One region of the Mameliella sp. AT18 genome, then DNA from elsewhere that is predicted to be linked to it. Evidence: riboswitches for the same ligand, from Rfam matches in the RefSeq annotation. Region 1 holds a riboswitch; the other holds the start of a gene.

Region 1 (5,574 bases):
CGTGCCGGGGGCCTGCCGTTCCACTCCGGGCGCGGGGTGCGCCCGAATCTGGCCATGAAAATGCCACACTCTTACCCGGCGGCACCTTACACATACCACCATTGCGCGAGTCCGGATTTGCGATCCTGCCCCGGAAACACTCTGTTCCGGGTTCGCAGACGAAACAAAGCCCTTTCCTTGCGCAGACTTGTGCCAACATTGCCCCAAAGGCGCGCAACGCCGTGACCCTTCTGCCACGCAGACGGCAACAAGGACCGGCCCACCGCCCCGAATCGCAACGAGGCCCGCGCAAGCGCCTATGCTGTCGCGACCCAAAGACGGATCCGACGGATGCCCCTGCCCCTTCGCCGTATCGCCGCCCTTACGATGCTGCTGGTCTTTTGCCTGATGCTGCCCCGCGCGCTGGCAGCACAACCGGAGGGGCATACCGGCTGGCCCGGCGACTGGCAGACGTTCTGGTCCTCCGGAGAGGCCTTTCTGCTACTGCAACAACGCGGCGACGCGGTCAGCGGCACCTACCAGCCCGGCGACGGCACGGTCACCGGCACAACGCGCGACGGCGTCCTGCGCGGCACATGGTCCGAGGGTGGGGAAAGCGGCGACTTCATCTTTGTGCTGTCGGCGGACGGGCAGAGCTTTGCCGGGCGTTTCGGGTCAGGCGACTGGTGGAACGGGCATCGCGCCGCGATCGCCCAGCAACAACGCCCCACCTGGTTCAGCGGCGCCACTCCGCAGGCCACGCTGCGCAGCATCCTCGCCGCGGGCAATGACGCCATCTACCACGGGCGCGAAGGCCAGGTGCGCTGGATCGAACCCCTGCTGACCTACGATGGCCCGGAGGGGGACTCGTCGGACCGGGAACGACGGCGGCGCGCGCTCTGGCACATTCTCGATATCTCGACCTTCCGGCTTTGGGATGCACCGGTCCCGCGTGTCGGGGCAGAACCTGGCGAGACGCTGGCCTTCGAGATCAGTCCGGCAGGCACAAGCGCCGACCACAGCCTGCGGTTCCGCCTGGGCGCCGAGGGACTGTGGCAGCTGGTCGTCCCGCCCGCCGTGATCCTGCAGGCAGATCTGGAACGATTGATTGATGCCCGGGGGCACGACACGCTTGAGGCGCTCGAACGGGCGCGGGCCGGCAGTCCGCGCATGGTGATGATGGACTTCCTCCTGGGCGCCAAGGACTGGGACGGCACGGGCGATACCCGCGCACTGCGGGCGCTGAACCTTGATCACGTCCCGCGTCAGTTGCGCCGGATCGAGGGCGCGCTGATGGCCGATTACCTGCGCCAGAGCATCGACCGGATCGGCTTTATCTACTGGCAGGAGATTCCCGACGATCCCAACCGCCCCCTGCCCTATGTCTATTATCGCCATCCGGTCGGCGACATCACCATCGCACCAACGGACATCCTCGACGGCGAGGGGCGCCCCGTGGAGCGGCGCTGGCGTTTCTCGCGCGAGACGATGGCAGAGCTGCCAGACATCTACGCGGCCCTCGAAAAGATGCCCCTTGCTCCCGGCCTGACCACGCCGCCGCCCCTGTCACAGTTCTTTGCCACGCGGCAGGCGGTCCTTGCGCGTGCCGGCTGGCTGCAGGCCGAGGCCTGGGGACTGGAGACCTGGCAATGGCTGGGGGTCCTGACGTACCTGGGTGTCATGGCGCTGGTGCTGATGGCGGGATGGGCCGTCGCGCGCCGACTGGCAGGGCAGGATTCCTGGCAGGGACGCCTTGTAGGACAGTTGGCCGGCCCGGTCGGATTGATGGCCGCCGCCCTTCTGTTCCTTGACGCCAGCGAGCGGTTGGGCCTGACGTTGCGGGCTTTCGGCGCGGTGTCGGGCTTGTCCGCGATGCTGCTGATCCTGGCCAGCGCCGCGCTGGCCTACCGTGTCGTCTCGCTGATCTTTGGCGCGCTTATGGCCAAGGCGACCCAGACCCGTGCCTACACGGACGAAATCGTGCTGTCGCTGGCCCAGGGGCTGATGAAACTGTTGATCGTCGTCGGGGCGGTGATCGGCTGCGCCGATGTTGCCGGACTGCCGTACGAAGGGGTCCTGACCGGTCTGGGGATCGGTGGCGTGGCCCTGGCCTTTGCCGCACGCGAAACCGTGTCCAACATCATCGGCGGCGCGATCCTTCTGTCGGACCGCCCCTTCCGCAAGGGCGACCTGGTCGAGGCAGCCAACACGCTGGCCGTGATCGAGACGGTGGGTCTGCGGTCGACGCGCCTGCGCAAGCTGGACGACACCCTGATGATCGTGCCCAACGCCCAGCTTTCGGACCAGGTGATATCCAACTGGGGCAGCCGTCGGAGGCGTCGCGTGCTGATGAAGATCGGCCTCACCTACGAAACTCCGCGTGCGCAACTGGAACAGTTCGTGGCGCGGCTGATGGAGATCTACCGCGATCAGCCTGAGGCCGAGACAGACAATGTGACCATCGGCATCAAGTCGCTTGGCCCCCACAGCATCGACATCGAGCTATGGGGGCATTTCCGCGTCTTCAGCTACGAGGCGCAGATCGCCGCGCAACAGGCGCTGATCCTCGACATCCTGTCCCTGGCCAAAGAGTTGGGCGTCAGCTTTGCCTACCCGACGCAGACCGTGCACCTGACCCCGGACAATGGCGCGGTCCCGACCACGGCATAGACAGCGGCCAGTGGCTCCGGTCAGATCGACAACCGCCGTTTCCGGGCGCCTCCGCGCCTTTGCGGCTGCGGCAAGGGCAGGTCCAGCGGCACCGCCGGGCGCCGGATGGATTGGTGCAGCAGGTCGCAGAACACCGCCACCGCCGGATCCGTGCCGGCAAAGGGCTGGGCCCGCATCCAGGCACGCACAGCTTCTTCCTCGTAGCTTGCGCAGCCCGGCAGGCTGCCAAGCCATTGCATGTAGCCCATGCTTGCCAGTTCCCGGGCCCGTTCCGGTGTTTCGGCCCGTGTCTGTAAAAGGGTCAGCACCCGTTCGATCGTCATCGCGCCCTCCGCGCAAAGCTGGGGCGGGGATCATGGATCGGCGGCAGGACGGGCGGCAGGTTGCCATTCGTCTTTCGCGTCTCCGGGGCACCCCGCCCGGGTTGAGTGGCTTGGGCGCAGGGCGCCCGGCGATGGCAGGTCTCCTGACTTGCGGGTCAAGGCGCAGTCCCGAACCTTCCCGGGCCGTGCGGCCCAGTGGTCACTTCGGGATGGCTCGCCGCTTACAGTTGCGGGGGCAGTCGCGGATTTGGGGCATGGCCCCGCACCGCGTTCCCTTTTCAGACCGCGCGGACGCGGTCACCATCACCGGCCAAAGTGGCGCAGCATCTTGCCGCGGTCAAGCGGTTCGCGCCCCGGACCATCGCTTGTGCCAGAGCGTCGCAGGCGACAGACTGCGGGCGTGGGCCAGATCACCGTCAAACAGCTCGAAGCCTTCGTGCAGGTGGCCCATCTGGCCAGTTTCCACCGCGCGGCGGAACGGCTGAACACCACGCAGCCCAATATCTCGACCCGGATTTCGGCGCTTGAATCGCTGCTGGGGCTGCGCCTTTTCAACCGCGATGCCGGGTCACTCCGGCTGACGCCGACGGGCCGCACGATGCTGCCCTGTGCGCGGGCCGTGCTGACCGCGATGGACGGCTTCGTGGCCGCCGCCGGAGAGGATCATCTGTTCGAGGGCGCGCTGCGCCTCGGCGTGCCAGAGATGATCGTGCACAGCTGGCTGGGTCCGTTCCTGCGCGCCCTCAAGGACCGGTTTCCGGCCATCGACGTGGAACTGACCGTGGACCTCTCGGCCAACCTTTCGCCGTCGCTTTTTAGCCGGGGCTGGACCTGACGCCGCAAAGCGGGCCGTTCGGGCGGCAGATCTCGGGCGGCGTGGACCTTGGCGAGTTCCCGCAGGTCTGGGTCGCGGCGCCGGGGCTGGGCTTGCAGGGCCACGCGTTGAGCCTGCGCGACATCGCGCGGCACCCGGTGCTGACCCATGCGCACGGCACCCTGCCCATCGAGCAGTTGCGCGACTAGATCGCGACCGGGCGGCTGGTGCCGCTGCGTTACCTCTGGGTGCCGGACCCACTGCGATTTCGCGCACGCTACGACGCGGGGCTGGCGCCGTCCTATGTCGTCCGGGCGGCGGAACTGGTGCAAGAGGTGGCCCGGGCGCATCTGGCGGCGGCCGAGGATCAGGAAAAGCGATCCTCTTGATCCGATCAAATAATTGGATTGCATTGCGGTGGCTCGCTAGGCTTCCCGGTATCGCTGACAGGAGCCTTTCATGCCCGAACCGCTTTACCGCCTTGGCGTCGACATCGGCGGCACCTTTACCGACGTGGTGCTGGAAGGACCGGAGGGACTGACCTCAACCAAGGTGCTGACCACCTACGCCGCTCCGGAAGAGGCCATTGTCGAGGGGCTGCACCGGGTCTGTGACCTGGCGGGCGTGGAGCCCGGGCGGATTTCACAGGTGATCCACGGCACGACGCTGGCCACAAATGCCCTGATCGAACGGCGGGGCGCGAAAACCGCGTTGGTCACGACCGAGGGCTTTCGCGACGTGATCGAAATGCGCACCGAAAGCCGGTTCGAGCAATACGACCTGAACCTCGTGCTGCCCGAGCCTCTCCTGCCCCGCAACCGGCGATACACGCTGCGCGAACGCATGGACGCGGATGGCGGCGTGCTGATCCCGCTGGACCGGGCCGAGGTCGAGGCGTTGGCCGGCAGGCTGCGCGCGGGGGGCTATGACGGTGTCGCCGTGGGCCTTTTGCACGCCTACGCCAACGACGCGCATGAACGCATGGCGGCGGAGATACTGGCCGAAAAGCTGCCCGGCGTGGATGTCTCGCTCTCCTCCGAGGTCTCGCCGCAGATGCGCGAGTATGAGCGTTTCAACACCACCATCGCCAATGCCTATATCCGCCCGCTGATGGCGTCCTACCTTGGCCGCCTGAAGGACCGGCTGGCGCATGAGGGCGCCGATTGCCCGGTATTCCTGATGCATTCGGGGGGCGGCATCCTCTCGCTGGAGATGGCGGCGAGATTCCCGGTGCGGCTGGTGGAAAGCGGCCCCGCCGGCGGCGCGATCTTTGCCGCCGAGATCGCGGCACGGCACGGGCTGGACAAGGTGTTGAGTTTCGACATGGGCGGGACGACGGCCAAGATCTGCCTAATCCGCGACATGGCACCCAAGACGGCGCGGGTTTTCGAGGTGGCGCGCAGTTACCGGTTCAAGAAGGGGTCCGGGATGCCAATCTCGATCCCGGTGATCGACATGGTCGAAATCGGCGCCGGCGGCGGGTCGCTGGCCTCGGTGGATGCGATGAACCAGATCCGCGTCGGCCCGGAAAGCGCCGGGTCCGAACCCGGCCCGGCCTGTTACGGGCGCGACGGGACGCGGCCCGCCGTGACCGATGCGGACCTTGTCCTGGGCAAGCTGGACCCTGCGAATTTCGCCGGGGGGGCCATCGCGCTGCACCCGGACCGCGCAGAGGCGGCGCTACAGACAGAGATCGGCGAAACGCTGGAGATGGACGCGCTGGAGGCCGCCTATGGGCTGGCTGAGGTGGTGGACGAGAACATGGCCAATGCCGCCCGCGTGCACGCG
Region 2 (5,574 bases), on a different contig from region 1:
ATGCCGGTGAACGGAAGGTTCAGCCGACCGGATTCGTAACCGTGACTCATGAGGTTCTCCTTGATTGGCGCCAGCCTAGTCGGAGGGGCGCGCGCAACAAGGGGCAATGCGCGTCGAGGGTTGAATAATCGTTAAGGTTGAAAAGTTCCTCTTGAGTACACGTTGCAATGCCTTACCCTGCGTAATGTGGATACAATCTTTGATTGCACTGGAGGGACTGAAATGAACTCGTTGAACAAGAGTCGGCCGTTGTTGGCCCTGGCGCTGGCAGGGCTGCCGCTGACGGCCCTGGCGCAGGACTATGGCGTCGACATGCCTGCGGAACCCGCGCCGGGTGTCCGCTTCCCGACGCCCGAGGCCGAGATCGACGCCTGGATCCGGGCGGAGCCGCAAAACAGTGACGCGATCCATGCCCACGCCTGGGGGATCTGGGCCGGACTGACGAAACCAGTCGAGGGGGAGGGCGCCTATGCCCGGCTGACCTATCAAACATGGCTGACCAAGGCGGATGTGATCGACGTCTTCACCGGCGAGTCACCCGTAGATCAGTTCCGGCTGGGCGAATCGAACCAGATGTTCAAGCACGGGCTGGTGGACGGTTTCCTGGCCAACGCCGCGCAGGAAAAGAAGGACGGGACCGAGCCGGTGAAAAATGCCGCGGGGATCATCGTTAATACAGACGTGTTGGAAAACGTGGCCTACAGCCCGCCCTCGGCGCAATACCTGCTGGACACCGGCACGGGCAAGCCCGAGGTGCTGGACCGGCTGCTGGAACAGGGAGACAAGGTGCGCTTTCCCGATGCGGCGGTGAACGTCAAGCCGGTCTACAAGCTGATCACCGATGATCGCATCACCGAGTGGACCGGCGCGGATGGCCAGACCCGCAGGCTGTACGCCTTTACCGCCTGGCCCGGAGAGCCGGACCTGGCCAACTGGACACCTGACATGAAGCAGGGCGGCTATCCAGAGACGCTCTGGCAGCAATGCGTCTATGTCGATCTCGACCTCGAGGGGCCGACGACTTCGACCGGGGTCGACGTGAACTGCAAGAGCCCATCCGAAGGGAACATCTATTCCGTCGATGATTTTATCGCCGTGGACCTGAAAAAAGAGGATGCAGCCTTCGTCAACAAGTCGACGGGGGACAGCAGCGACCTGACCGACGGAGAGACCTCTATCGCTCTGCTGGTGGCCATGCATGTCACCTCTCGCGAGACGACGCAGTGGACCTGGCAGACCTTCTGGTGGGAGGCGGACGCCGCCCGGCCCAACACGCCCTCCAGCGCAGCGGTGGCATCGGCCCGGCCCGATACGTTGACCACACAGGCGGCGCATTACGCGATGGCGCCGGCCTATTCGATGCTGGTGCCGGCCCAGCCGCTAGTCGGCGGCAAGAACGTCGGCGCGCTGGTGACGGCCTTCAATCCCTACCTGGAGGCCGGTTTCGGCACGCCGGTCATCGGGATCACCGAGACGGTGCAGATCCCGGACGGCGCGGGTGGCTGGACCACGACGACGACCGATATGGGGATCCAGACCAACTGCATGACCTGCCACGGCCTTGCGGCCTGGGGTGGACGTGGCACGGGCTATGCCGCGAATTTCTACGTCCCGCGCGATTACTGGGTGTTCGACACGGCGCTGGACGTGGATTTCGCCTGGTCGGTGCAGGCCATTGGCGAGGCGGTCGAGAAGGCGGAAAAGAAAAAGGCCGACGCGGCGTCAGAGTGACCGGGTCTTGACCGTCATGGATCGTTGCAGGCGCCCCTTTGGGCGCCTGTTTCGCGTTCCGGGGACAGGATCGGCGATTGCCCCGCCGGCCCGCCTGTCGCATTCTGCGACCGTCAGGTGCCCCGTGAGGGGAGAATCGGGAAGCCGGTGCAAGACCGGCGCGGGCCCGCCGCTGTAAGGGGGATGGAGCGGACAGATGCCACTGGGGACAACCCCGGGAAGGCGTCCGCCCCGGCATACCCCAAGCCAGAAGACCGGCCTGACGACATCGACCGGCGCCTTGGACAGCGTCCGGTCATTGTCATTTTGCGGAGCCGAAGAATGCCCGATTCCCCAGTTGCGCCCGAAAAAGCGCGCAAGTTTGCCGCCTGCGAGCGCCAGGCGCTTTATGACGTCATCAACGCGCGCCGGGATGTGCGCAACGAATTCCTGCCCGATCCGATCTGCCCCGCGATGCTGCGCCGCGTGCTGGAGGCCGCCCACGCGGCACCTTCGGTTGGCTTCATGCAGCCCTGGAACTTTCTCCTGATCCGCGATCCGGCCCGTCGGCGCGCGGTTCACGCCGCCTTTGAACAGGCCAATGCCGAGGCCGAGGCCATGTTCGATGGCGAGAAGCGAAGCCAATATGCCGCGCTGAAACTCGAAGGCATCCTGAAGGCGCCGCTGAACATCGCCGTGACCTGTGACCGGACACGCGGGGGCAAGGTGGTGCTGGGGCGCACGCACAACCGCGACATGGACCTGTATTCCACGGTTTGCGCGGTGCAGAACCTCTGGCTGGCGGCGCGGGCCGAGGGACTGGGCGTCGGCTGGGTCAGCATCTTTCGACAAGAGGACCTGCGGGCGTTGTTGAACTTGCCCGACCATGTCGAGGTTGTCGCCTATCTTTGCGTCGGTCATATCGAAGAATCCTTTGCCCAGCCGGAACTGCAAGCGCGGGGCTGGCGCCGCCGTCTGGATCTGGATGACTTGATCATGGAAGACCGGTGGCCGGGTACGCATGGGGCAGGGGGGTGAGACGCGGTGCCGCGCGCTCTTTCCTTTCCCCGCTGCCCGTGCGATAGGGACGCGCCAACCGATCCCTCCCAAGGAGTGCCCCAATGGAGATTCGCGAGGCCCTGACCTTCGATGACGTCCTGCTTGTTCCCGCGGCCTCGAGCGTGTTGCCGTCGACGGCAGACACACGGACGCAAGTGACCAAGTCGATTGCGTTGAACATTCCCCTTCTGAGTTCCGCGATGGACACCGTCACCGAAAGCCGGATGGCGATCACGATGGCGCAGGCCGGCGGCATCGGGGTGATCCACAAGAACCTCGGGATCGAGGAGCAGGCGCGCGAAGTGCGGCGGGTCAAGCGGTTCGAGAGCGGCATCGTCTACAACCCCGTCACCCTGCGCCCGGACCAGACCCTGGGCGACGCGCGGATGCTGACCGAACGCTACGGCTTCACCGGGTTCCCGGTGATCGACGAGTCGCATCGCGTCGTCGGCATCGTCACCAACCGCGACATGCGCTTTGCCGAGAATGACGGCACGCCGGTCCACGCGATGATGACCCGTGACAACCTGGCGATCCTGACCGAACCGGCGGACCGCGAGGAAGCCATCAACCTGATGAAGGCGCGGCGGATCGAAAAGCTGCTGGTGACCGACAAGGACGGCAAGCTGACCGGGCTTCTGACCCTGAAGGACACGGAAAAGGCGGTGTTGAACCCCACCGCCTGCAAGGACGGCCTGGGCCGCCTGCGGGTGGCGGCGGCGACCGGTGTGGGCGATTCTGGCTATGAACGCTCGCAGGCGCTGGTGGATGCGCAGGTCGACATCATCGTGGTCGACACGGCGCATGGCCATTCCGCCGGAGTGCTGGAGGCGGTCGAGCGTGCCAAGCTGCTGTCGAACGAGGTGCAGGTGATCGCGGGCAACGTCGCGACGGCGGATGCCGCGCGCGCCCTGATCGACGCGGGCGCGGATGCGGTCAAGGTGGGGATCGGGCCGGGTTCGATCTGCACGACGCGGATGGTGGCCGGTGTTGGCGTGCCGCAGCTGACTGCGATCATGGAATGCGCCGCGGCGGCAGGCGACGTGCCGGTGATTGCCGATGGCGGCATCAAGTTCTCGGGCGATTTCGCCAAGGCAATCGCGGCGGGCGCCTCCTGCGCGATGGTCGGCTCCATGATCGCCGGAACGGATGAAAGCCCGGGCGAGGTGATCCTCTACCAGGGCCGGTCGTTCAAGGCCTATCGCGGCATGGGCAGCCTGGGCGCGATGGCGCGCGGCTCTGCTGACCGCTATTTCCAGAAGGACGCCGCCAGCGACAAGCTGGTCCCCGAGGGGATCGAGGGGCAGGTGCCCTACAAGGGCCCGGCGGGCGTGGTGCTGCACCAGCTGGTCGGCGGGTTGCGCGCTGCGATGGGCTATACCGGCTGTGCCACGGTCGAAGAGATGCGCCGCAACTGCACCTTCGTGAAGATCACCGGGGCGGGGCTGAAGGAAAGCCACGTGCACGACGTGCAGATCACCCGCGAAAGCCCGAACTACCGGATCGGGTGAGCGCCGGTCCGGGCTTTGCCCTGCAAACTCTCCAATGGAGAGTTCGAGGCGTGAATGGGTAGAGGCCCGGCGCGAAAGGCGCGCCGGGAACGGGTCTCGTCAAACCCGTGTCGCTGGGCTAGGCAGGGTCGATTGTCCCCGTTGGAGAACAGCCCATGACCCCCGCCGCGCGAGTACAGGCCGCCATTGAATTGCTGGACCGGATTGCCGCCGGGCAGGCTGCGGAACAGGCTTTGACCAGCTGGGGACGTGCCGCGCGCTATGCCGGGTCAAAGGACCGGGCGGCGGTTCGTGACCTTGTCTTCGACGCGCTGCGCTGCTGGCGGTCGACCGCGGCCCTGGGCGGCGGCGAAACCGGGCGGGCGCGCTTGTTGGGGCTGCTCCGTCTCAGGGAAGAAGATCCCGACACGATCTTTTCGGGGCAGGGCCATGCACCGGCCCCGCTTGGTGCAGATGAACAGGCCGCCGGTCAGGCGCCGGAGGGGGCGGCGGCGCTGGATTTGCCGGACTGGCTGGCCGCCCGCTTCCGGGACAGTCTCGGGTCCGCGGCCGAGGCGACGGCACTGGCCCTGCGGTCCCGGGCCGAAGTTTTTCTCCGTGTCAATCTGTTGCGGGCGACGCCTGACGCGGCACTCGCACGTCTGGCCGAGGATGGGATCCTGGCGGAACCGCATGACCTCTCGGCCACCGCCTTGCGGGTGACGGGGGGCGCCCGCGGGATCATGCGCAGCAGCACCTATCTCGACGGCCTTGTCGAACTGCAGGATGCCGCCAGCCAGGCGGTGGTCGATCTGCTGCCGCTGGAACCCGGCATGCGGGTGCTGGATTATTGCGCTGGGGGCGGCGGCAAGGCGCTGGCGATGGCGGCACGGATGCAGGGCGGGCCAGTCGTGGCCCATGATGCGGCAGCGAAACGCATGGTCGATCTGCCGGCGCGGGCGGCCCGGGCCGGCGCGGATGTTCGCATCACCGGCACGCCTGAGGGGGATTTCGACCTTGTTCTTTGTGACGTGCCCTGTTCGGGCAGCGGGGCCTGGCGGCGGGCGCCCGAGGGCAAGTGGCGCCTGACGGAGGCGCGGCTTGCGGACCTCTGCACGATCCAGTCCGAAATCCTTGATCAAGCGGCCGGTTTCGTCGTCGAAGGTGGTGTGCTGGCCTATGCGACCTGTTCGGTGCTGGCCGAGGAAAACGCCGCGCAAGTCAGCGCCTTCCTGGACCGCAGACCCGGCTGGGCGGTCGAGGTGCAGCGGCAATTCCTTCCTGAATCGGGTGGAGACGGGTTCTTTGCCGCGGT

Evidence for each region. A riboswitch is a leader RNA that binds a small molecule or an ion and turns the genes downstream of it on or off. The one in region 1 is predicted to bind cobalamin.
Region 2: another riboswitch for cobalamin. It lies ahead of bluB (5,6-dimethylbenzimidazole synthase); the one in region 1 lies ahead of PVW46_RS23745 (hypothetical protein).

The regions. Positions count from the first base shown of each region.
Region 1 covers NZ_JARAMO010000291.1:23,433-29,006, reverse strand. Annotated here, with positions in the region: gene PVW46_RS23750 (mechanosensitive ion channel family protein) at 331-2,649, shown strand; gene PVW46_RS23745 (hypothetical protein) at 2,670-2,972, opposite strand; cobalamin riboswitch at 3,089-3,292, opposite strand; gene PVW46_RS23740 (LysR family transcriptional regulator) at 3,373-3,807, shown strand; gene PVW46_RS23735 (hypothetical protein) at 3,849-3,995, shown strand; gene PVW46_RS23730 (hypothetical protein) at 4,014-4,175, shown strand; gene PVW46_RS23725 (hydantoinase/oxoprolinase family protein) at 4,246-5,574, shown strand, end outside.
Region 2 covers NZ_JARAMO010000082.1:15,632-21,205, forward strand. Annotated here, with positions in the region: gene PVW46_RS11210 (agmatinase) at 1-50, opposite strand, end outside; gene PVW46_RS11215 (hypothetical protein) at 223-1,731, shown strand; cobalamin riboswitch at 1,830-2,008, shown strand; gene bluB (5,6-dimethylbenzimidazole synthase) at 2,053-2,748, shown strand; gene guaB (IMP dehydrogenase) at 2,832-4,280, shown strand; gene PVW46_RS11230 (RsmB/NOP family class I SAM-dependent RNA methyltransferase) at 4,436-5,574, shown strand, end outside.